Regions from separate parts of the Rhizobium sp. HT1-10 genome, predicted to be linked through region 1. Evidence: predicted binding sites of a transcription regulator. Region 1 holds the regulator's gene; the other holds the start of a gene.

Region 1 (12,273 bases):
GCCACCACAGGCACGCTCGGCCGCCACAAGCCATCAGACGAGGATCTCCGCGACATCCGGCAGGCCGCAAGGGCCGCCGATGCCCTGGGGATGCTGGATGTCGGACAGGGTGCCGTCAGTGTCGGTGGCCGGATCGTGGCGCTTGAAGGCGCCGAGGGTACCGACCAGATGATCGAGCGTGTCGCGGGCCTGAGAGCAGCAGGGCGTATTTCGCAGCGCCGCCGCGGTGTGCTGGTCAAGCTCTGCAAGCCGCAGCAGGATCTCCGCGCCGATCTGCCCTCCATCGGCGTGTCGACGATCACCAATGCCCGAGACGCGGGCCTTGGCGGCATAGCGGTCGAAGCGGGGCGCGCGCTCATTCTCGACCGGAAGGCGACGATTGCCGCTGCGGATGAAGCCGGACTGTTTGTTTTCGGCATTGATCGCGGACTGCCATCCGGAGGCCTGCAATGAGCGGCGCTGCCTTGAAAGTTGCTGTCATAGCCGGCGAGGTCTCCGGCGATCTGCTGGGTGCCGACCTGATCGCCGCATTGCGCCTGCAGACAGACAGGCCGCTCGAACTGGTCGGTGTCGGCGGCGACGGGCTGGAGGCGCAGGGGCTGAAATCGCTCTACGACTTCTCCGAGCTGTCGCTGATGGGCTTTACTCAGGTGATTGCCAAGCTGCCGCGCCTGATTTCCCTGATCGGGCTGACGGCGAAGGCGATCATCGCAGCCAAGCCCGATATTCTCGTCATCATCGACAGCCCGGACTTCACCCACCGCGTGGCCAAGCGTGTGCGCGCCGTCCTGCCGGACCTGCCGATCGTCAACTATGTCTGCCCGAGCGTCTGGGCCTGGAAGGAATACCGGGCCGTGCAGATGCTCGACTATGTCGACCATGTGCTGGCAGTCCTGCCATTCGAGCCGGAGGTGATGAAAAGGCTCGGCGGACCACCCACCACCTATGTCGGTCACCGACTGGTGACGGATCCAGACCTTCTCGAGGCGCGCCAACAGCGCGCCGTAAGGGCAGCCAGCGAATCAGTCGACAAAAAGACGATTATTTTGTTACCCGGCTCACGTTCCTCCGAGATCAGTCGCCTGATTCCCTTCTTTCGCAGCACTGCGGAAGAACTTAGCCGGCGTAGCGATTCCATGCGATTCGTGATGCCGACCGTTGCAAGACGTGAGGAACTGGTGCGCTCGCTGGTCGCGGACTGGGATATCAAACCCGAAATCGTCGTCGGCTCTGCGGCAAAATGGGACGCCTTTGCGCAAGCCGATGCGGCCATGGCAGCCTCCGGCACCGTCATCCTCGAGCTCGGGCTGACCGGCGTGCCCGTGATCTCGACCTACAGCACCGACTTCATCGTCAAGATGCTGCACAAGCGCATCAAGACTTGGACGGCGGCACTGCCCAATCTGATTGCCGATTATGTCATCGTGCCGGAGCAGATCAACGAGATGTTGCTGCCGGGCGTCCTGGCTCGCTGGCTGGAGCGGCTAAGTGGAGATACGGCGCAGCGACGGGCGATGATCGAAGGCTTCGATCTCGTCTGGCAAAGGATGCAGACCGAGGTGCCGCCGGGAGAAAAGGCGGCCTCCATCGTCCTCAGCCTGCTCGACAACAAAAAACCCGCTCATCGCTGAGCGGGTTTTTTCATCGATGCAGACGGTTTCTAGCGGCTGGAAACGGGCGTGTAATCGCGCTTTGCTTCGCCGGTGTAGAGCTGGCGAGGACGGCCGATGCGCTGCTGCGGATCCTCGATCATTTCGTTCCACTGGGCGATCCAGCCGACGGTGCGAGCAAGCGCGAAGAGCACGGTGAACATTTCCGTTGGGAAGCCGAGCGCACGCAGAGTGATGCCCGAATAGAAGTCGACGTTCGGATAGAGCTTCTTCTCGATGAAATAGGGATCGTTGAGAGCGATCTTCTCGAGTTCGAGCGCTACCTGCATCAGCGGATCGCCGGCATTGCCGGTTGCTTCCAGGACTTCATACATCGTCTTCTGCATGATCTTGGCGCGCGGATCGTAGTTCTTGTAGACGCGGTGACCGAAGCCCATCAGGCGGAACGGATCGTTCTTGTCCTTGGCGCGAGCGATATATTCGGGAATGCGATCGACCGTGCCGATCTCCTGAAGCATCATCAAGGCCGCTTCATTGGCGCCGCCATGGGCGGGACCCCAGAGGCAGGCAATACCAGCCGCAATACAGGCAAACGGGTTCGCACCCGACGAGCCGGCGAGACGAACGGTCGAGGTCGATGCGTTCTGCTCGTGGTCTGCGTGCAGGATGAAGATGCGGTCCATGGCGCGGGCGAGGACAGGATTGACCTCGAACTCTTCGCAAGGAACGGCAAAGCACATGCGCAGGAAGTTCGACGCATAGTCGAGATCGTTCTTCGGGTACACGAAGGGCTGGCCGATATGATACTTGTAGGCCATTGCCGCCAGCGTCGGCATCTTGGCGATCATGCGCAGGCTTGCGACCATGCGCTGATGCGGATCGGTGATGTCGGTCGAGTCATGGTAGAAGGCCGAAAGTGCGCCGACGCAGCCGCACATGACGGCCATCGGATGCGCATCCCTGCGGAAGCCGGTGAAGAACCGCGACATCTGCTCATGCACCATCGTGTGGTGAACGACGCGATCGTCGAAATCCTTCTTCTGCGCTGCGGTCGGCAGTTCGCCGTAGAGAAGGAGATAGCAGACTTCGAGAAAGTCGCCCTTTTCCGCCAGCTGTTCGATCGGATAACCGCGGTGCAGCAGCACGCCTTCGTCACCGTCGATATAGGTGATCTTGGACTCGCAGGATGCCGTCGATGTGAAGCCCGGGTCGTAGGTGAACGAGGCGGTGTTCTTGTAGAGGGCGCCGATATCCAGGACGCTGGGGCCGATGGTGCCGACCTTGACCGGCAGGTCGACGGTCTTTTCACCCCAAGTCAATTTCGCGCTTTGTTCCGTCATGAGATCCTCCAAGATTTGGCGGGTTGGTGCCTTAAAAAAGCACCAAAGGGTTAAGCGTCTGAAGATTAGCTATATGATCCAGACGCTAATGCCAAGTTACCCTGTCCGCTATTTGTGCATCGCGATATCAACTTTTGGGCACCATCGGCAGACGCTGCTTAACGCGGTTAAGGGCGCGTTTCTGAAGTGCGGTGCGTGGCTTTGGGCATCAGCTCATTTCAATCGATTTTTGTTGCGATATTCGAGTAAAGGTTGCAAAAATGCTCTTGGCGTGAGCGTTGCGGGCGGAGCTGAGTGCGCATGGCTGAGTTCGAAACGCGGGAGCAAAAATCGCAGCAGCGAACGCTTTTCTCGCTGGCCGAGCAGTCGCGCGACGGTCTCGTCGCTGTCCTATCGCCGCGCACACCGCCTGTGCGAACCCAACAGGCGGTGCCCTGGCCGAAGCGCGCGATCTTCGTTGCCTGGACAGGGCGAATCGCCGCCGCTCGGATGCTGGCGGAAGAGGCGTCGCATGGGCGGGGGGTGCTGGTCGCCCCCGTATATATGGGGCTCGGGGCGATCCTCTGGTTCGAGTTGCCGATGGATTCGCCCGTTACCGGTATCGCCGCCGCATGTCTGGTGTCTGCCCTCGTCCTTTCCTTCAAGCCGGATCTTCATCCCCACATGCGGCACGCGGCCTATGCCGCAACCCTCGTGCTGGCCGGCATGCTGCTGGCGCAATGGGAGAGCTGGCGCGCTTCGACGATCATGCTGGATTCGCCTGTGACGACGACGGTGACCGGGCAGGTGCAGCGGCGTGAGGTGGATGATCAGGGCCGCTGGCGCTACACGCTCGATTTGCTGGCGACGGAGGGGCCGATCGTGGGCCGGCCGCCCGATCAGATATCCGTCCTGGTGCGCGGCCAGGATGTGCCATTCGACCTCGGGGACATCATCGAGGGCAGGGCGCGGCTCAGTCCGCCGGCCGGCCCGGCATTGCCAAGCCTCCATGATTTCGCCTTCACTGCCTATTTCGACGGCACAGGCGCCAACGGATTTTTCTATGGTCAGCCGCAGCGCCTGATGTCGGCGGAAGAAGATAGCAGCGAGCGGTCTGTGCTCGACCGCGCCGACCGTTGGCTGACCGCTCTCAGGGGGCGCATCGGCGATCGCATCCGCATGCTGCTGCCAGGCGATACCGGCGCCTTTGCAGCATCGCTGGTCAACGATCAGCGTCGCGCCATTTCGCCGGAGACGACGGAGGCGCTGCGGGTCTCGGGCCTCGCCCACATCATCGCCATTTCGGGGCTGAACATGGCGCTGTCAGCCGGTATCTTCTATGTCGGGCTGCGGCATGGGCTGAGCCTCTTCCCCCGCCTGGCGCAGGCCTGGCCGACCAAGAAGATCGCCGCCATCGGCGCACTGGCAACGGTGACCGCCTACTACTTCATTTCGGGTTTCGGCGTCTCGGCCGAGCGCGCCTTCATCATGATGGCGATCATGCTGGTCGCTGTGCTGTTCGACCGGCCGTCCTTTAGCCTGCGCAACGTCGCGCTATCGGCGATCGCCATCCTCATTCTCTCGCCCTCCCAGATCCTCGGCCCGAGCTTTCAGATGTCCTATGCGGCCACGATTGCGCTTGTCTCCGGCTATTCACTCTGGAAGCGGCGGCCGGCCCGCGAGCGCCGCTTCGCCGCGTTCCGGCCGCCCATGCCGGTGCGCTTCATCGGCCGCTTCTTTGCCGGCATCGCCACGACGTCCTTCATCGGCGGTGCTTCGACCGCCATCTTCTCGATCGAACATTTTCATCGCTTGGCGACCTATGGCTTGGTCGCCAATCTTGCGGCCATGCCGATTGTCTCGTTCCTCGTCATGCCCGTCGGCATGATCGCGATGCTACTGATGCCCTTCGGCTTCGATGGAATCTTCTGGGTTGTCACCGGATGGGGACTTGATCTCGTCATGGACATCGCCCGTACCGTCGCCAGCTGGGGCGGAAATGTGCCATTTGCGCGACTGCCGTTCTGGCTGTTTCCGACCATCATTGTCGGCTTCCTGCTGATGACCCTGCTGCGCACCGCGCTGCGCCACGCCGGAGCGGTGTTGATAGCAGCCTCGGTCCTTGCTGCAGCTGTCATGCCGCCGAAGCCAATGTCCGAACTCTTGATTTCGGAAGATGGCGAACTGGTTGCATTGCTGCAGGACGGGCGTTTGGAGCCGAACCGCGAGCGTCCGCCTGACTTCATCTACCAGCAATGGCTGAAGGCGCTGCCGATCTCAGGAGAAACACCGCCGAAGATGCTGGCGCCGGATCAATCGACCCCCGCCCGTGCGCCGCGCGGAAGCCCGCGGACACGCCTCGACGGCCAACAGCAAAAGATCCTGCGGACGGCCATGGAAACCGCACTGGAGAGTGTGGCGGACGGCGGCTTTGCCTGTCACGCAAGGGATTGGTGTGTCGCCATGCTCGCCAACGGGCAGATCGTCTCGACAATTTCCGATGCCGCCTATCTCGGGCCGGCCTGCGATACCGCCGATATCGTCGTCACCCCCATAAAACTGCGGACCCAAAGCTGCCGCTCCGGCGGGACGCTCTATACCGGCGCGTCCCTGCGCAAATCGGGATCGGTCGAAATCGACCTTGCGCCCGACAGGCCACGCGTCCTGCCTGCATTCACCAGCTTAAACCGTCCATGGGAGCGCCATCGCGCCTATGACTGGCGCAAGGCGTCCTACTCGGATGCTTCGGCAACGTCACCGGTCAGTGATAGCGGCGAATAAGCCCCACCAGCCGGCCCTGGATCTTGACCCGGTCAGGTCCGAAGATGCGCGTCTCATAGGCCGGATTGGCCGCCTCGAGCGCAATCGATGCGCCCTTGCGGCGAAACCGCTTCAGCGTCGCTTCCTCGTCGTCGACCAGGGCAACGATGATGTCGCCTGGGCTTGCGGTGCTGGCATTGCGGATGATGACCGTATCGCCATCGAAGATGCCGGCTTCGATCATCGAATCGCCGCGCACTTCGAGCGCATAGTGCTCACCGGCGCCGACCATGTCAGACGGCACCATGATGTCATGGGTGTTGTTCTGGATGGCGGCAATCGGCACACCGGCCGCGATCCGCCCCATCACCGGCAGCGATACCGATCCGCTGCGATCCTCGGCCACCGGCTTTGGCGGCGTCGATGCAGGCTGTGTCTTGCCAAGGCTGCCCTCGATGACGCTCGGCGAGAAGCCGCGTCGCGGCTGCAGGCTGGCATTGTAGGCATCGGGTAGTTTGATGACCTCGATCGCCCTTGCCCTGTTCGGCAGGCGGCGTATGAAGCCGCGCTCTTCCAGTGCCGTGATCAGTCGGTGGATGCCGGACTTGGAGGCGAGGTCGAGCGCATCCTTCATCTCGTCGAAGGAGGGAGGGACACCGGATTCCTTCATTCGTTCATGAATGAAGAGAAGCAGTTCCTGTTGCTTGCGCGTCAACATTGATTTTCGAGCTCCAAGTGCGAAACAAAGCCAGAACAGACACTATATGTTCCATATGTGTTCCGCAAGGGACTAAATTTCGGTGAAGAGGTTGGAAATCGCATCATTTTGCCCGATCATCGGGCAGTCGGCTGCGAAGTCTTGCCGCCAGGGGGACATGCCTATGACAGCTGCCTATCCGATCGATCATCTGGTGCTACCGACCTGCGACCTCGCATCGGTGCGGGAGCGTCTCGGAAAGCTGGGGTTCACGGTCGCCGCAGAGGCCCGTCACCCCTTCGGCACCGAAAATGCCTGCGTTTTCTTTGCCGACAAGACCTATCTCGAGCCGCTTGCGGTCGCCAGTCTCTCGGAATGCGAAGATACGGCCGTTGATGGCAATGTGTTCACGGCCCGGGACCAGGCTTTCCGCTTCCGGGTTGGAGATGACGGCTTCTCGGCGATGGTATTCGGGACCGAGGATGCAGAGGCCGACGACAACCGCTTTCGGGCAATGGCGCTGTCGGCCGGCCAGATGCTGGAATTCAGCCGGCCGATGCGGATGCCCGATGGGAGCGAATCGGTGGCCGGCTTTCGTCTTGCCTTCGCCGCCGATCTGCGCGCGCCCGACTTCTTCGCCTTTACCTGTCAGCGCATCAATCCCTTGCCGTCTGACCGCGCGGTCCTGGAGCAGCATGCCAACGGGGTCGTCGGCATCTCTCGCGTGGTGCTGTCGGCGCGCGATCCGTCGGCATTTTCGGACTTTGTCAGCGAAGTGGCGCGGGGCGCCGCATTGCCTCCGCATTCCTTCGGCACCACTGTCGAGGCGGCGAACGGGCGGATCGACATCTTGAACGAGGAGGGTATGCAGGCCTTTTACGAGACGGGTACGGGAGGCGCCGACGCGGGCCTTTTCGGACGAGCGATCGTCTTTGCGGTGCTTGATCTTTCCGTGACAGAGGCGCATTTGGCTGCTAACGGCGTGACCTACACGCGCAAGAGCAACACTATCTTGGTGAAGTCGGCTCCCGGGCAGGGGGCATTGTTCGCCTTCGAGGAGACAGCATGAGCCATCCGACAAATTCAGACGTGGTCGCCGGCGAAGGTCCCGGCAAGGTCGTCTTTTCCAACAGCAAGCGCCTGTCGCTGATCGCCGGTCCCTGCCAGATGGAGAGCCGCGACCATGCCTTCACGATGGCCGGTAAGCTCAAGGAGCTGTGTGCTTCGCTCGGCATCGGTCTCGTCTACAAGTCGTCCTTCGACAAGGCCAACCGTACGTCGCTCTCCGCCCAGCGCGGCCTGGGACTGGAGGCGGCGCTCGAGATCTTCGCCGACCTGAAGAAAGAATATGGCTTTCCTGTTCTCACCGACATCCATACGGAAGAGCAGTGCGCCATCGTTGCCAAGACCGTGGATGTCCTGCAGATCCCGGCCTTCCTGTCGCGCCAGACCGATCTTCTTGTTGCCGCCGCCAAGACCGGCAGGATCATCAATGTCAAGAAGGGCCAGTTCCTTGCGCCCTGGGACATGAAGAACGTGCTCGCCAAGCTCAACGACAGCGGCAACCCGAACATCCTGCTCTGCGAACGAGGCGCCTCCTTCGGCTACAACACGCTTGTGTCCGACATGCGCTCGCTGCCGATCATGGCGGCGATGGGCGCCCCTGTGATCTTCGACGCGACTCACTCCGTGCAGCAGCCGGGTGGGCAGGGTGGCTCGTCCGGCGGCCAGCGCGAATTCGTCGAGACCCTTGCACGCGCGGCTGTTGCCGTTGGCGTGGCCGGCGTTTTTGTCGAGACTCATGAAGACCCCGACCACGCACCATCGGATGGCCCGAACATGGTCCATCTCAAGGACATGCCGCGGCTTCTCGAAAAGCTGTTGGCTTTCGACGCCATCGCCAAGGCCTGACATCCTGAGGAGAGCGTTCAACAGGCTGACATGAACCTAGTTTAGTCGGCCTTAACGCTCCCTCATTCGAAGCGCGTGGGTACCATTGTAATTTCCACGCCTTCGATTAAGAGATTTCAATCGATTTATAACCAGCGAGCAGGAACCAGCCATGACCGCAATTACCGACATTATCGCCCGCGAGATTCTCGACAGCCGCGGCAATCCGACCGTTGAAGTCGATGTCTACCTGGAAGATGGCAGCATGGGCCGCGCTGCCGTCCCATCGGGCGCCTCGACCGGTGCTCACGAAGCCGTCGAACTGCGCGACGGTGGCAAGCGCTACCACGGCAAGGGCGTCGAGAAGGCCGTCGAAGCCGTCGACACCGAAATCTTCGAAGCCATCGGCGGCCTCGACGCCGAGAACCAGATCCTGATCGACAACCTGATGATGGAGCTGGACGGCACCCCCAACAAGTCCCGCCTCGGCGCCAACGCCATTCTCGGCGTGTCGCTCGCCGTGGCCAAGGCCGCTGCCCAGAGCGCCGACCTGCCGCTCTACCGCTATGTCGGCGGCGCCTATGCCAGCCTGCTGCCGGTTCCGATGATGAACATCATCAACGGCGGCGCCCATGCCGACAATCCGATCGATTTCCAGGAATTCATGATCATGCCTGTCGGCGCCGAAACCTTCAGCGACGCGGTTCGCATGGGTTCGGAAGTCTTCCACGTTCTGAAGAAGGAACTGTCGGCCCAGGGTCACAACACCAACGTCGGTGACGAAGGCGGTTTCGCACCGGGCCTGAAGAGCGCGCCTGAAGCCCTCGACTTCATCATGAAGTCGATCGAAAAGGCCGGCTACACCCCGGGCGAAGACATCTACCTCGGCCTCGACTGCGCCGCGACGGAATTCTTCAAGGATGGCAAGTACGTTCTCGAAGGCGAAGGCCGCACGCTGGAGCCGGGCGCCATGGCCGAATACCTGGCCGAACTGGCTGCCAAGTACCCGATCCTGTCGATCGAAGACGGCATGTCGGAAGACGACTGGGAAGGCTGGAAGACCCTGACGGAGCTTGCCGGCAAGACCACCCAGCTGGTCGGCGACGATCTGTTCGTCACCAACTCCTCGCGTCTGCGCGACGGCATCAAGATGGGCGTTGCCAACTCGATCCTCGTGAAGGTCAACCAGATCGGCACGCTGACGGAAACCCTCGATGCCGTCGAAACGGCGCACAAGGCCGGCTACACCGCCGTCATGTCGCACCGCTCGGGCGAAACCGAGGACTCGACCATTGCCGATCTCGCTGTTGCCACCAACTGCGGACAGATCAAGACCGGCTCGCTGTCGCGCTCCGACCGTCTGGCCAAGTACAACCAGCTGATCCGCATCGAAGAAATGCTCGGCCCGCAGGCTCGCTACGCCGGCACATCCATCCTGCGCGGCTGATTCATCACCGCACCGCTTGCCACCAACCGCGCCTTCGGGCGCGGTTTTTTGTTGCGGAATGCAGCTTCCGTCATCCCTGTGCTCGTCGCAGGGATCCAGTGCGCCCAGACTTGGGCGCGCCGGACCTTCTTTGTCGCCAGGACACGGTTTCTTACCGCGCAGATGCGCCGCAGCTGGATTCCTTTGACAAGCATAAGAGTGAGGGGAGACATGTCGGGCGCATGTGTCCGGGCCACAGAAAGATGTGGAACAGCCGGTTGAGCTCCTCGGCATCCCCGCTTGGCGTCTCCGTCCGCAGTTTCCTCACGTTCTCCAAACACGGTCAACGGACGGTTAATCTCTACCGTCTAGTGTCTGAGCCAAGGTACAGCGTACGGGCAGGCGACCATGTGGACTAAATATCATAAGAAGAAGCGTCTCGGACATCTGGTCCTCCCGGCAATCACGATCGCCTTCGTTTCCTACTTCGGCTATCACTGCGTGCATGGCGATTACGGGTTGCGGGCGACGGAGGTTCTGGAGAAGCAGCGTCTGGCGCGGGCCAAGGACCTGTCGGAGCTGGTAGCCAAGCGCCAGCACCTTGAAAAAGAGGTCGCCTTGCTTAGCGACGGCTCGCTCGACAAGGACATGCTCGACGAAAAGGCGCGCTATCAGCTTGACTATTCCAAGGACAACGAAATCGTCATCTTCACCAAATAGACGATTAACCGAATTTCGGTTAATCGACGTTTTTATTTATTTTTCAGTGACTTATATTGAATACTAGCCATGCGTTTATGGCATTGCTGCATCTGTTAATCTTCCCTATGTTACGCGGCACCATTGATCGATGCTAATCACACAGGGGAGGGTTGAATGGCGCCGAAAACCGCGTCCGTTTCCAACCGGAAAACGTCCAAGCTGCCACGCAACGAATCAAACGGCGGTCCTATCGCTGATTTCGATCGTGATGAGGAGCTGAAAGCCTATCGCGAAATGCTGTTGATCCGGCGTTTCGAGGAAAAGGCCGGACAGTTGTACGGTATGGGGTTCATCGGCGGATTCTGTCATCTCTATATCGGCCAGGAAGCTGTCGTCGTCGGCATGCAGATGGCGCAGAAGGAAGGTGATCAAGTGATCACCGCCTACCGCGACCACGGCCACATGCTGGCTTGCGGCATGGAAGCCCGCGGCGTGATGGCCGAGCTTACCGGCCGCAGCACCGGCTATTCGCACGGCAAGGGCGGCTCCATGCACATGTTCTCGAAAGAGAAGCATTTCTATGGCGGCCACGGCATTGTCGGCGCGCAGGTCTCGCTCGGCACGGGTCTCGCCTTCGCCAACAAGTACCGCGGCAATGACAACGTTGCCGTCTCCTATTTCGGCGACGGTGCGGCCAACCAGGGCCAGGTCTACGAGAGCTTCAACATGGCAGCCCTCTGGAAGCTGCCGATCATCTATATCGTCGAGAACAACCGCTACGCCATGGGGACGTCCACGGCCCGCGCCACCGCACAGTCCAACTATTCGCTGCGCGGCGTTGGCTTCGGCATTCCCGGTATCCAGGTCGATGGCATGGATGTGCGCGCCGTCAAGGCTGCCGCCGATGAGGCGCTCGAGCATTGCCGTTCCGGCAAGGGCCCGATCATCCTGGAAATGCTGACCTATCGTTATCGCGGTCACTCCATGTCCGACCCGGCGAAGTATCGCTCCAAGGACGAAGTGCAGAAGATGCGCTCGGAACATGACCCGATCGAACAGGTTCGGCTGCGTCTCGTCGAAAAGGGCTGGGCTTCCGAAGACGATCTGAAGGCGATCGACAAGGATGTTCGCGATATCGTCGCCGACAGCGCTGATTTCGCCCAATCCACGCCGGAGCCGGATGCATCCGAGCTCTACACAGACATTCTGCTCTGATCGGGGAGGGAACCCAATGCCTATCGATATCCTGATGCCCGCCCTCTCTCCGACGATGGAAGAAGGCACACTGTCCAAATGGCTGAAGAAGGAAGGCGACAAGGTCGTCTCCGGCGACGTCATTGCCGAAATCGAAACCGACAAGGCGACGATGGAAGTCGAAGCCGTTGACGAAGGCACGATCGGCAAGCTCCTGGTCGCCGAAGGCACCCAGGGCGTGAAGGTCAACGCCAAGATCGCCATCCTGCTTGCCGAAGGTGAGAGCGCCGATGCGATGAACGCCGGTGCCGAGACGCAGCAGGCTGCAGCACCCAAGGCCGATGCTGATACTCCGGCTGCAGCCAGCAACGATGCCGGCGGCAAGGCCCGCCAGTCTGCCGACGAGCCGACCGCCCGTGCCGACAGCAAGGTCCCGGCCCAGCCGAAGGCCCACGTCGCTGCCGATCCCGACATCCCGGCCGGGACCGAAATGGTCTCGACCACGGTGCGCGACGCGCTTCGCGACGCCATGGCCGAAGAAATGCGCGCTGACGAAAATGTTTTCGTCATGGGCGAGGAAGTGGCGGAATACCAGGGCGCCTACAAGGTGACCCAGGGTCTGCTGCAGGAATTCGGCCCGCGCCGCGTCGTCGACACCCCGATCACCGAGCACGG
Region 2 (12,273 bases), on a different contig from region 1:
CAAGGCAACGGACTTCAAGTTCCCCGGCAAGGGCAAGCTGTCGATCAAGTTCGTCGGCGAAGACGGCGCCGTCATCGAAAAGGAAGTCTACGACGCCCCCGGCGCCGGCGTGGCTCTGGCCATGTACAACCTCGACGAATCGATCCGCGACTTCGCCCGTGCTTCGCTCAACTACGGCCTGATGCGCAAGTGGCCGGTCTACCTGTCGACCAAGAACACCATCCTGAAGGCCTATGACGGTCGCTTCAAGGACATCTTCCAGGAAATCTTCGACACCGAATTCAAGACGCAGTTCGACGCCCTGAAGATCACCTATGAACACCGCCTGATCGACGACATGGTCGCCTCGGCGCTCAAGTGGTCCGGCGGTTATGTCTGGGCCTGCAAGAACTACGACGGCGACGTCCAGTCCGACATCGTTGCCCAAGGCTTCGGCTCGCTCGGCCTGATGACCTCGGTGCTGCTGTCGCCCGACGGCCAGACCGTCGAAGCGGAAGCCGCCCACGGCACCGTGACGCGCCACTACCGTCAGCACCAGAAGGGCCAGGAAACCTCGACGAACTCGATCGCCTCGATCTTCGCCTGGACCCGTGGTCTTGCGCACCGCGCCAAGCTCGACGACAACGCGGCACTCGCCAAGTTCGCCTCGACGCTGGAAACCGTTTGCGTCGACACCGTCGAAAGCGGCTTCATGACCAAGGACCTGGCGCTGCTCATCGGCCCGGATCAGCCTTGGCTGTCGACCACCGCCTTTCTCGATATGGTCGACGAAAATCTTCAGAAAGCAATGGCATAAGCCATCTTCTTAATGTGATAAAATAACGGCGGGGCATTCCCCGCCGTTTTCATGTCAGCCTCTCGTGCGAGACCTCATCCGATGACAGCCCTTATTCGCCCGCTGATGCCCGACGACCGCTCCGCCTGGGAATGGCTCTGGGCCGGCTACCAGGATTTCTATGGCATCGTCGTTCCAAGAGAGACGACGGAACTCACATGGAACCGGTTTGGCGACGAGCGGGAGCCAATGCATGTGCTGGGTGCCTTCGACCCGGAAAGTCGGCTGGTCGGCATTGTCCACGTCGTCTTCCATCGCTCGACGGCGTTGCCGGACTGGAGCTGCTACCTGCAGGACCTCTTTGTCGATCAGAGCTGCCGCGGCCGCGGCTACGGTGCTGCCCTGATCGAGGCCGTTGCCGATCTCGCGCGCGCCAACAGGGCCGGCCGGCTTTACTGGATGACCGACGAACACAACCTCACGGCCCGCCGCCTCTACGACCAGGTCGCCGCGCGATCGGGCTTCATCCAGTACCGCAAGAGCCTCTGAACGCAAAACGGCGGAAGCCTGCGCTCCCGCCGCTGAAGAACTCGCGTCCAATCTGCTTCGATCAGCCTGCGAGCGCCGCCGCAACGGCCTCGATCGCCTCATCGGCCTTGCCACCGTCGGGACCACCGGCTTGGGCCATGTCCGGCCTGCCGCCGCCGCCCTTGCCGCCGAGCGCCACCGAAGCGACACGGACCATATCAACGGCGCTGAAGCGACCGACGAGATCGGCTGTCACGGCGACCACCGCGCTGGCCTTGCCATCTTCGGACACACCGATCAGCGCCACGACGCCCGACCCGAGGCTCGTCTTGCCCTCATCGGCCATGCTTTTCAGATCCTTCGGATCGATGCCGGTGATTATTCGACCGAGGAACTTGACCCCGCCGATATCGCGCACAGCCTCGCCACCGTCGCCCTGCCCGCCGCCCATGGCGAGTTTGCGCTTGGCGTCGGCGAGCTCGCGCTCCAGCTTGCGGCGCTCGTCGACAAGCGCTTCGACGCGCGAAACGACCTCGGTCGGCTGGACCTTCAGGGCCGTCGCCAGCGCCTTGACGCGGTCATCCTGCTCGGCAAGGTAATCGCGCGCCGATACACCCGTCACGGCCTCGATGCGGCGGACGCCAGCGCCGACGGCACTTTCCGAGAGCACGCGGATCAGGCCGATCTGGCCGGTGGCCGAGACATGGGTGCCGCCGCAAAGTTCGATCGAATAGGGCTTGGCAGCTTTCGCTCCGCGCACGCCCGTCCCCATCGAGACGACGCGCACCTCGTCGCCGTATTTCTCGCCGAACAGCGCCATGGCGCCCTCGGCAATCGCATCGTCGACGCTCATCAGGCGCGTCGAAACCGGTGCATTCTGCAGCACGATCTCGTTCGCCATTTCCTCGACCACCTTCAGCTCCTCGGCCGACATCGGCTTCGGATGCGAGATGTCGAAACGCAGGCGCTCGGGCGCGACCAGCGAGCCCTTCTGGGCGACATGGGTGCCGAGCACTTCGCGCAGCGCTTCGTGCAGGAGATGGGTCGCCGAATGGTTGGCGCGCAGGCGGCCGCGACGGTCGTGATCGACCGTCAGCACGACGGGATCGCCGACCTTGATCGAGCCGCTGACCACGGTCGCAACATGCGCAAAAAGGCCGTCGCCCTTCTTCTGGGTGTCGGAGACGGTAAGCTTGCCCGCGTCGCCGGAGATGACGCCGGTGTCGCCCATCTGCCCGCCCGACTCGGCGTAGAATGGCGTCTGGTTGACGACGATCTGCACGCTGTCGCCTTCCGATGCCTGATCGAGCGAAACGCCATCCCTGACGATCGCCTGGATCACGCCTTCGGCCGTCTCGGTGTCGTAGCCGAGGAATTCGGTGGCGCCGTTCTTGTCCTTGAGCTCGAACCAGACGGTCTCGGTGGCCTTGTCGCCGGAGCCGGCCCAATGGGAGCGCGCCTCGGCCTTCTGCCGCGCCATCGCGTCGGTAAAGCAGCTGATGTCGACGCCGATGCCGCGTTCGCGCAGCGCATCCTGGGTCAGATCCAGCGGGAAGCCATAGGTGTCGTAGAGCTTGAAGGCCGTCTCGCCGTCCAGCATGTCGCCCTTTGCCATGGTCGCCGTTGCGTCCGACAGCAGGGAGAGGCCGCGGTCGAGGGTCTTGTGGAAGCGGTTTTCCTCGAGCTTCAGGGTCTCGGAGATCAGCGATTCCGCCCGCACGAGTTCGGGATAGGCGCGGCCCATTTCCTGGACCAGCGTCGGCAGCAGCTTGTACATCAAGGGATCGCGGGCGCCGAGGAGCTGGGCGTGGCGCATGGCGCGGCGCATGATACGGCGCAGCACATAGCCGCGGCCTTCGTTCGACGGCAGCACACCATCGGCGATCAGGAAGGCGGAGGAGCGCAGGTGGTCGGCAATGACCCGGTGGCTGGCGCGGTGATCGCCTGTTGCCATCACGCCAGTTGCTTCTTCCGAGGCCTCAATCAACGCCCGGAACAGGTCGATGTCGTAATTGTCGTGCTTGCCCTGCAGCAGGGCGGCTACGCGCTCGAGGCCCATGCCGGTGTCGATCGATGGACGCGGCAGATCGACGCGCTCATCCTTCGTCACCTGCTCGAACTGCATGAAGACGAGGTTCCAGATCTCGATGAAACGGTCACCATCCTCGTCGGGCGAACCGGGAGGGCCGCCCCAGATATGATCGCCATGGTCATAGAAGATTTCGGAACAGGGGCCGCACGGGCCGGTATCGCCCATCGCCCAGAAATTGTCGCTGGTCGGGATGCGGATGATGCGGTCGTCGGACAGGCCGGCGATCTTCTTCCAGAGATTAAAGGCATCGTCGTCGGTGTGGTAGACCGTCACCAGCAAACGCTTGGCGTCGATGTCGAATTCCTTGGTGATCAGGTTCCAGGCAAGCGTGATCGCCTGCTCCTTGAAATAGTCGCCGAAGGAGAAATTGCCGAGCATTTCGAAGAAGGTGTGATGGCGCGCCGTATAGCCGACATTGTCCAGATCGTTGTGCTTGCCGCCGGCACGCACGCATTTCTGGGCGGACGCCGCCGTCGAATAGGGTCTGTTCTCAAGGCCGGTGAAGACGTTCTTGAACTGCACCATGCCGGCATTGGTGAACATCAATGTCGGGTCGTTGCGCGGCACAAGCGGGCTCGACGGAACGATCTCATGTCCGTTCGTCTTGAAGTAGTCGAGGAAGGTCGACCGTATTTCATTCACGCCGCTCATGCTATGCCCTTATCGCTGCCCCAGGCAGTCTTCTCACAAAATCCATTGGCTTTTATCGCTCGCTCTTGATCCTGTCCAGCCACAGGAACGAAAGCGGCCGCACATCCCTGAGGAGTGTGCGGCCGCGAATGAAAACTGACGCTCAGACCCTAAGGTCCGGCCCCTTACATGTCGGCGGCGACGTCGCCGTCATTGGCATCGGGACCACCGTTGACAAGCAGCTTGTCGGCGATCAGGCCGGCGCTCTGGCGCAGCATGGTCTCGATTTCGCGGGCGAGTTCCGGATTGTCACGCAGGAAGATCTTGGCGTTTTCACGCCCCTGCCCGAGACGCTGGCTGTTGTAGGAGAACCAGGCACCCGACTTTTCGACGATGCCGGCCTTGACGCCGAGGTCGACAAGTTCGCCGGTCTTCGAAACGCCTTCGCCATACATGATGTCGAATTCGACCTGCTTGAAGGGCGGTGCCATCTTGTTCTTGACGACCTTGACGCGCGTCTGGTTGCCGATGACCTCTTCGCGGTCCTTAACGGCGCCAATGCGGCGGATATCGAGGCGGACCGAGGCATAGAACTTCAGCGCGTTACCGCCGGTCGTCGTCTCAGGCGAGCCGAACATCACGCCGATCTTCATGCGGATCTGGTTGATGAAGATGACCATCGTGTTCGACTTCGAAATCGACGCGGTCAGCTTGCGCAGCGCCTGGCTCATCAGACGGGCCTGGAGACCTGGCAGGCTATCGCCCATTTCGCCTTCGATTTCAGCGCGCGGTGTCAGAGCCGCGACGGAGTCGATGACCAGAACGTCGATGGCGCCGGAGCGCACCAGCGTATCGGTGATTTCGAGTGCCTGCTCGCCAGTATCTGGCTGAGAGATCAGCAGGTTCTGCAGATCGACGCCGAGCTTGCGGGCATAGACCGGATCGAGCGCATGTTCGGCGTCGACGAAGGCGCAGATGCCGCCCTTCTTCTGGGCTTCGGCGATGGTCTGCAGCGCCAGCGTCGTCTTACCGGAGCTTTCCGGTCCATAAATCTCAACGATACGCCCCTTCGGCAATCCGCCGATGCCGAGTGCGATATCAAGGCTCAGCGAGCCTGTGGAAACTGTCTCGATCTCGACGATACTCTCGTTCGAGCCGAGCTTCATGATCGAGCCCTTGCCGAACGACCTCTCGATCTGAGAGAGTGCGGCTTCGAGCGCCTTGCTTTTGTCCACCGATTTGTCCTCTACGAGCCGCAAACTATTCTGTGACATAGGGTCCACCTTTAGGTTATTGAAGCCGTACAGGCAACGAAGCAGTTCATAGAGTTTTTGTACTCTTTTTGTTCTGTTTCTGCAAGTGCCTATCAAATTATTGAAACGAAAAGGTAAAATCGGATTTGTTCTATATTTGCTTTCCCTTTTCGCGGCAATGGCTTAGGGCCCATAAGAAGCTCCTTCCCGACTTCGAAAACGAGCTCCGAATCGACCGCTTGAGCGCCGTTGGAGCCTTCGATGTCTAAGTCGATTCTCGTTCTGGGCGGCGCCCATATCGATCGGCGCGGTCGGATCTTTGGGGAGACGAATGCCGGCGCCAGCAATCCCGGTGCCTGGTTCGAGGAGCCTGGCGGCGGTGGCTTCAATGCGGCCCGCAATCTGGCAAGGCTCGGCCATGCCGTGCGGATGATTTCCCCGCGCGGGGGCGATGTTCTCGGCGAGATGGTCGCTGCATCCGCCCGCAACGCCGGCGTCGACGACCGTCCGTTCGTCTTCCTCGATCGCAAGACGCCGAGCTACACCGCGATCATCGAGAATGACGGCAATCTGGTCATCGCTCTGGCCGATATGGAGCTTTATAAGCTGTTCGGCCCACGCCGGCTGATGATCCGCGCGGTCCGCGATGCCTTTGCCGAATGCGACCTCGTCCTCTGCGACGCCAACCTGCCAACGGAAACGCTGGCGGCGATCGCGGCCAGGTGCGCCGATATGGCCAAGCCGCTGGCCGCCATCGCCATCTCGCCGGCCAAGGTGGTGCGCCTCAGCCCTTGCCTCGGCGGCATCTCCTATCTTTTTCTCAACCAGGCCGAAGCGGAAGCTTTGAGCCGAAGCCGACCAGAAGATCCGCGCGAATGGGTTGCGCAGCTCAGGACGCTTGGCCTCAGGGGTGGCGTGATCACCCGGGGACAGCGGCCGCTGGTTGCCTTTTCAGAAAATCTCACGCTCACGCTACAGCCACCGACCCTCCCCGAGATCGCAGATGTCACGGGCGCCGGCGATTCGCTTGCCGCCGGTGTCTTGGCGGCGTTGCTGGCCGGACACGATCTCGCGCAGGCTATCCGCAACGGCGCAGCGGCCGCGGCGATCACCGTCCAGTCGCCCTACGCGACCTCTGAAAATCTGTCGCCAGAGCTGCTCCAGCAGACGCTAGCCCTTGTCCCGGAGGCCGAAATACTGTCATGAAGCCTCATCCCGCTCGTCAAACACGTCAATTCAGGTGGCCAAGCCCATGACCAGACCGTTTTCCGCCCTGCTGCCGATCTCCTATTCGACGGAGGTCGCCGCTGCCAAGGCGCGCGGCGCAGCGATCGTCGCGCTCGAATCGACGATCATCACCCATGGAATGCCCTATCCCGGCAATATCTCCATGGCCCGCAGCGTCGAGGCCATCATCCGCGAGGAAGGTGCTGTTCCGGCAACCATCGCCGTCATCCACGGGACGTTGCATATCGGCCTGGAGCCCGCCGAGCTCGAGAGCCTCGCCCAGACCACGGATGCCATGAAGGTTTCCCGTGCCGATCTGGCCTTCGCGATTGCCGAGCGTCGCACCGGCGCGACGACGGTCGCCGCGACGATGATTGCCGCCGCCCGGGCGGGCATCAAGGTCTTTGCGACAGGCGGCATCGGTGGTGTCCACCGCGGCGCCGAGACCAGTTTCGACATCTCCGCCGACCTCGAGGAATTAGCCCGCACCGGCGTCATCGTCGTCTGCGCCGGCGCCAAGGCGATCCTCGATATCCCTAAGACGCTCGAAGTCCTCGAAACCCGAGGCGTGCCGGTTGTCACCTTCGGGAGCGCCGAGTTCCCAGCTTTCTGGTCACGGGCATCGGGCCTGCCGAGCCCGCTGACGCTGAACAGCCCGGCCGCCATTGCCAATTTCCAGACCGTGCGCGAGCAGCTGGGCATCGATGGCGGCATGCTGATCGCCAATCCGGTGCCGCAGGAAGACGAGATCGAGCGCGAGGAGATGGAGATCTACATCGAGCGAGCGCTCGACAGTGCCGAGCGCGAGGAAGTGGTCAGCAAGGCCGTCACGCCCTATCTGCTCAGCACCATCTTCGACATTACCGACGGCCGCAGCCTCAAGACCAACATCGCGCTGGTCGAAAACAATGCCCGGCTCGCCGCCGAAATTGCCGTCGCCCTGGCGGACTGAAGCGCACCGCAAGGACTGAACACATGCCGCGCCTGATATCGGCGCGGCTTTCTTTTTTGGTCAGCGCAACAGGACGACGCCCTTGTCAAAGCTCATCCGCTCCGATGCCGCTAAGGCGGTCGACAATGGCATTCCGCTGGCGGCCTTGATCCTCGGGGGCGCGGCCATCGGCGGCTCGCCGATCTTCGTCAGGCTCTCCGAGGTGGGCCCTCTGGCCACCGCCTTCTGGCGGGTCGCGCTGGCGCTGATCCCGCTCCTCATCTTCGCCCTTGCCAGGCGGGAAAAATCGGCCATCCGCCCGGCCAGTCTTGCCGACAGCTTCATGCTGGTGCTGCCGGGCCTGTTCCTTGCGACCGACCTCGTCACATGGCATCTCTCGATCCACATGACGTCGGTTGCCAATGCGACGCTGCTCGCCAATCTGGCGCCGATTTTTGTCGCCGTCATTGGCTGGCTGTTCCTGCGCGCCCAAATTTCGGGGCTGTTCCTGCTGGGGCTGGCGACGGCGATGGTCGGCATCGTGACGCTCAAGGGCGGTCTTGCCGGTCTTGCCCATGGAGATCTGCGCGGCGATGGACTGGCGACCGTCGCGGCCCTCTTCTATGCCGGCTACATCCTCGTCATCGGCCGGCTGCGCAGCCGGTTCGACACGCTGCAGATCATGATCTGGAGCACGGCCGCAGCGGCTGTCTGCCTGTTGCCGATCGCACTGCTGGCGGAAGGGGTGATGCTGCCGCCAAGTCTGTTTGGCTGGTCGATGCTGATCGGCCTGGCCTTCATTAGCCATGCCGGCGGCCAGGTGGCGATCACCTATGCGCTCGCCTACCTGCCGCCCGCCTTCTCGTCCCTGACCTTACTTCTGCAGCCAGTCGTCGCGGCCATCCTCGCCTGGATCCTGCTCGCAGAAGCCATCGGGCCGCTCCAGGCCATCGGTGGCGCGGTCGTCCTGGTCGGCATTCTCGTCGCCCGCCGTGGATAGGATGGCGGGACGGCGTGGAGCCTGGCCTTAGCTGTCGAGCATCTCGCGGACCGCCACTGCCAGCTGCTTCAGCGAGAACGGCTTCGGCAGGAAGCCGAACTTGGAATCGGCCGGCAGATTGCGGGCGAAGGCGTCCTCTGCGTAGCCTGAGACGAAGATGAACTTCATGTCCGGATAGATCTTGCGCAATTCGCGCAGCAGGGTGGGGCCGTCCATCTCCGGCATGACGACATCGGAAACGACGACATCGACCTTGCCTTCCAGTTCCTCAAGAATCTCCAGCGCCTCGACGCCAGACCCCGCTTCGTGAACCGTGTAGCCGCGCGTTTCCAGCATGCGCTTGCCGCCGCGGCGGACCGCTTCCTCGTCCTCGACCAAAAGGACAACCGCCGATTTGCCGGTCAGGTCCGCCTGCTCGACCTCGGGCATGACGGCACCCTGGCCCATCGGCGGTGCGTTCGGTGCCTCCAGTTCGCCTTCGCCAAGCGGCAGCACTTCGATGATGTGGCGCGGCAGGAAGACGCGGAACGTCGTACCTTTGCCGACCTCGGAATCGGGCTGGATATAGCCGCCGGACTGCTTGACGATGCCGTAGACCATGGCAAGGCCGAGGCCGGTGCCCTTGCCGACGTCCTTGGTGGTGAAGAACGGCTCGAAGATCTTGTCCATGATTTCAGGCGCAATACCGGTGCCGTTGTCGCTGACTTCGACCAACACCATGTCTTCCTGCGGCAGGTAGGCCGAGTTGAAAGCGGCCATATCGGCAGCCGAGACATTGCGGGTCCGCAGCACCAGCCTGCCGCCCTCGGGCATGGCATCGCGCGCATTGACGCAAAGGTTGATCAACACCTGTTCGAACTGCGAGAGATCGGTCTTTACCGGCCAGAGATCGCGGCCGTATTCGACCTCGAGCTTGACGCGGGTGCCAGACAGCAACCGCTCCACCAGCATCCTGAGATCGCCGATGACATCGGTAAGGTTGATGACGGTCGGGCGCATGGTCTGCTTGCGGGAGAACGCCAGCAGCTGGCGGACCAGCACGGCTGCGCGGTTGGCGTTGCGCTTGATCTCCATCAGATCGGCAAAGCTCGCATCGGCCGGCCGCGCCTGCAGCAACAGATGGTCGGAGGACAACAGGATGGCGGTGAGCACATTGTTGAAGTCGTGGGCGATGCCGCCGGCAAGCGTTCCCACCGCGTTCATCTTCTGGGTCTGCGCCATCTGTGCCTCGAGCGCCTTCTGCTCGGTCACTTCCACGGCGTAGACGATCGCCGCTTCCTCGGGCGCCTCATCGCTCTGCTCGATGACGGCGTTGATATAGAAGCGGAAATGCCGCGTCTCATCCATCGGATTGCGGGAATCGATCGATGGAATGTCACCCTGGCGATCCTTGGCGGCGGCGAAGGCCTGGGCCAGCCGTGGCCGCTCGCTCTCGCTGAAGATCACCTCAAGCGCAGCACCGCGCTCGATATCGTCACGCGAGACGACGTTGGAAAACAGCTTCAGGAACGGCGCGTTGGTGCGCAAAATCCGCCCGGCTCCGTCAACGGAAGCGATCGCCATCGGCGTGTTGTTGAAGAAACGGGTGAACCGCATCGCTGCAACAGAGGCCGACTGGTCGTCATCGTCGTCCTTCTGGCGACCGAGGACGATGGTCCGGCTCTCGCCCGGCGCGCCATCGCGCATGGAGGTGACGCTATGCACGAGGCGGGCCGGCAGGCTCTGGCCGTTGCCCTTCCTGAGGTCGAGGTCGAGTGTGACGGTCTTCTTGAGACCAGGCTCCGCCTGCACAGACTGGATCAGCGCCAGGCCCTCGCCGGCGACGAGATCGCCAACGGAGATTGAACCCGGGGTGAACTTGGTGAGATCGAGGCCAAGCCACTCGGCAAGCGTCGCGTTCAGATAGAAAATCTCGCCCTTGCGGCCGGCGGAGAAGAACCCGGCCGGCGCATGGTCGAGATAGTCGATGGCGTTCTGCAGTTCCTTGAAGAAGCGCTCCTGATCGTCGCGCTCCGAGGTGATGTCGGTAATCTGCCAGATATGCAGTGCCTTGCCGCGCGACTGTCCGGGCGGCAGCAATCGCGCCTTCAGCCTGTACCAGTGGGCGCCCGAGCCGCTGGTGCCCACGGGACCGAGCGGCTTCATCAGCCGGAACTCCTCGCTTCCCTCCTTGCCTTCGCGCAATGCGTTCGAAAGCCGGTAGAGCGCCTGGTTGGATTCGCGGTTGCGCGATAGCAGCGTGTCGAGCGACTGGACCTCGCTGGTCTTCTTTGCCCCGGTCAGATCGCCATAGGCGAGATTGGCGTAAACGATCCGCCCCTTGTCGTCGGTGATCAGCGTTCCGTCCGGGTGGCTGTTGAGAAAGGACCGGGCAAGGCTGTCCGACTGGGTCTGCGGCATGACCTCGACGAAGCCGATCACGGACGAGACGAGAAAGAAGATCCCGACCATCGCCAGGATCCCGAGTGCCCCGAGCACGATCTCGTTGTCGAGCTCGTTCTTGAACACCACGAACGCCGCAGCGGCGGCAATCAGCACCAGCGCCAGAAGAATGATGCGAAGCACGATTCCGGAACGAACCCCGCGATCGACCAGCGGTACGCTATACTCGTCGGACTGACGCAGCTTGGTCATGAACCCCTCGTTGGTCCGCTCCGCATTCCGTCAAAGGTGTCGACGGACTTTTGGAATCAGGACTTTGATCTTCTTAGCAAGTCGCGGCACCGGCAAAAAGCGGCCTGCAGCCCAGAAAGGCTTGAATTCACAAGGAACTGCGCCAGCTTCCTGCAGAACATGGTTCAGAGCGCCGCGCGCGGCAAGATTTCCGCTGAGCTTGTTGGACAAAGGCCAAAGACATCTTGTTTCTCAGGCGATCCTATACCTATGATCGTCGACCGGTGCGCGATCAAACATCCGGTTCCCAACACTTGTGAACTATCGCGACGCCGAATCAACATAACGGAGGATCGACAATGCTGGACGACATAGCAGGAACCTATGGCAGCCGCCTGTTCGTTGCCGCCGGAGGCGTGGCGGTTGCCCTGCTGGTGCTGTTCGGGGTGCTTTGGCTCGTGCGGAACCGCGCACCGTCTCCTTTCGTGCGCGGCGGCAAGGGCCGCCAGCAGCGCCTGCAGGTGCTGGACGCCGCTGCCATCGACGCGCGGCGCCGCATCGTGCTGATCCGCCGCGACGGCGTCGAGCATCTGGTGATGATCGGCGGTCCGACCGATATCGTCATTGAGAGCGGCATTGGCGATAACTCGCGGCAGCCGGGCGCGCAGCCACTGGTGACAGAACGACCAACACTGGAGACGTTGTCGGCAAGAGAGCCGGCCCAGCCTGTCCAACAGCTCGATGCACCGCGGGAGCACCCCCGCGTTCCCAGCCGGGAGCCCGAGCCGGCACCGCGCATCCAGCCGCCACCGGTACAGGCCAAGATCGAAGCGCCCGTCGCGCCCGCTCCGCAGCGGCGCCCTGCGCCGGAGCCGAAACCTGTGGCGGCAGTAGCTTCCCCGTCGGCAGACACGGTCAAGCCGGATGACCTTGCCCCCGCCGTCGAGCGGCTGGAAGCGACCCGGCAGGTTCCTCAGCCAGCACAGCCCGCCCCAGTTGCTCCCCCGGCCGCGCCGTCACCCCCCGTGCAGGCGTTTCAACCGCCGCCGCCCGTGCAGGTCGCCCCTCCTGAACGGATCGAGCCCGTCGTCTTCGGGCGCAAGGAAGAGGCCGCAGCGGCCGACGTTCTCGATGCCGCCCGCAGCCGCGTGCTGGCACCGCAGCCGGATCGCCGGATAGAGCCCGAGGTCGCAGTGCTGCCATCACCGCCGAGCTCGGCTCAGG

The links. The regulator LexA, encoded in region 1, represses DNA repair genes until DNA is damaged. The targets are predictions, from matches to a motif close to TGTTCNNNNTGTGTTCNG.
Region 2: the regulator LexA is predicted to act here: its motif matches at 5,358-5,375, upstream of recA (recombinase RecA).

The regions. Positions count from the first base shown of each region.
Region 1 is NZ_JBCEBQ010000008.1:160,411-172,683, reverse strand. It holds gene VH564_RS19540 (LpxI family protein) at 1-453, shown strand, start outside; gene lpxB (lipid-A-disaccharide synthase) at 450-1,631, shown strand; gene gltA (citrate synthase) at 1,661-2,950, opposite strand; gene VH564_RS19525 (ComEC/Rec2 family competence protein) at 3,251-5,710, shown strand; gene lexA (transcriptional repressor LexA) at 5,691-6,407, opposite strand; gene VH564_RS19515 (VOC family protein) at 6,571-7,455, shown strand; gene kdsA (3-deoxy-8-phosphooctulonate synthase) at 7,452-8,297, shown strand; gene eno (phosphopyruvate hydratase) at 8,449-9,723, shown strand; gene VH564_RS19500 (FtsB family cell division protein) at 10,111-10,422, shown strand; gene pdhA (pyruvate dehydrogenase (acetyl-transferring) E1 component subunit alpha) at 10,579-11,619, shown strand; gene VH564_RS19490 (pyruvate dehydrogenase complex E1 component subunit beta) at 11,636-12,273, shown strand, end outside.
Region 2 is NZ_JBCEBQ010000005.1:201,202-213,474, reverse strand. It holds gene VH564_RS15390 (NADP-dependent isocitrate dehydrogenase) at 1-796, shown strand, start outside; gene VH564_RS15385 (GNAT family N-acetyltransferase) at 878-1,324, shown strand; gene alaS (alanine--tRNA ligase) at 1,386-4,046, opposite strand; gene recA (recombinase RecA) at 4,211-5,299, opposite strand; gene VH564_RS15370 (carbohydrate kinase family protein) at 5,540-6,484, shown strand; gene VH564_RS15365 (pseudouridine-5'-phosphate glycosidase) at 6,531-7,457, shown strand; gene VH564_RS15360 (DMT family transporter) at 7,540-8,436, shown strand; gene cckA (cell cycle histidine kinase CckA) at 8,464-11,070, opposite strand; gene VH564_RS15350 (flagellar biosynthetic protein FliO) at 11,409-12,273, shown strand, end outside.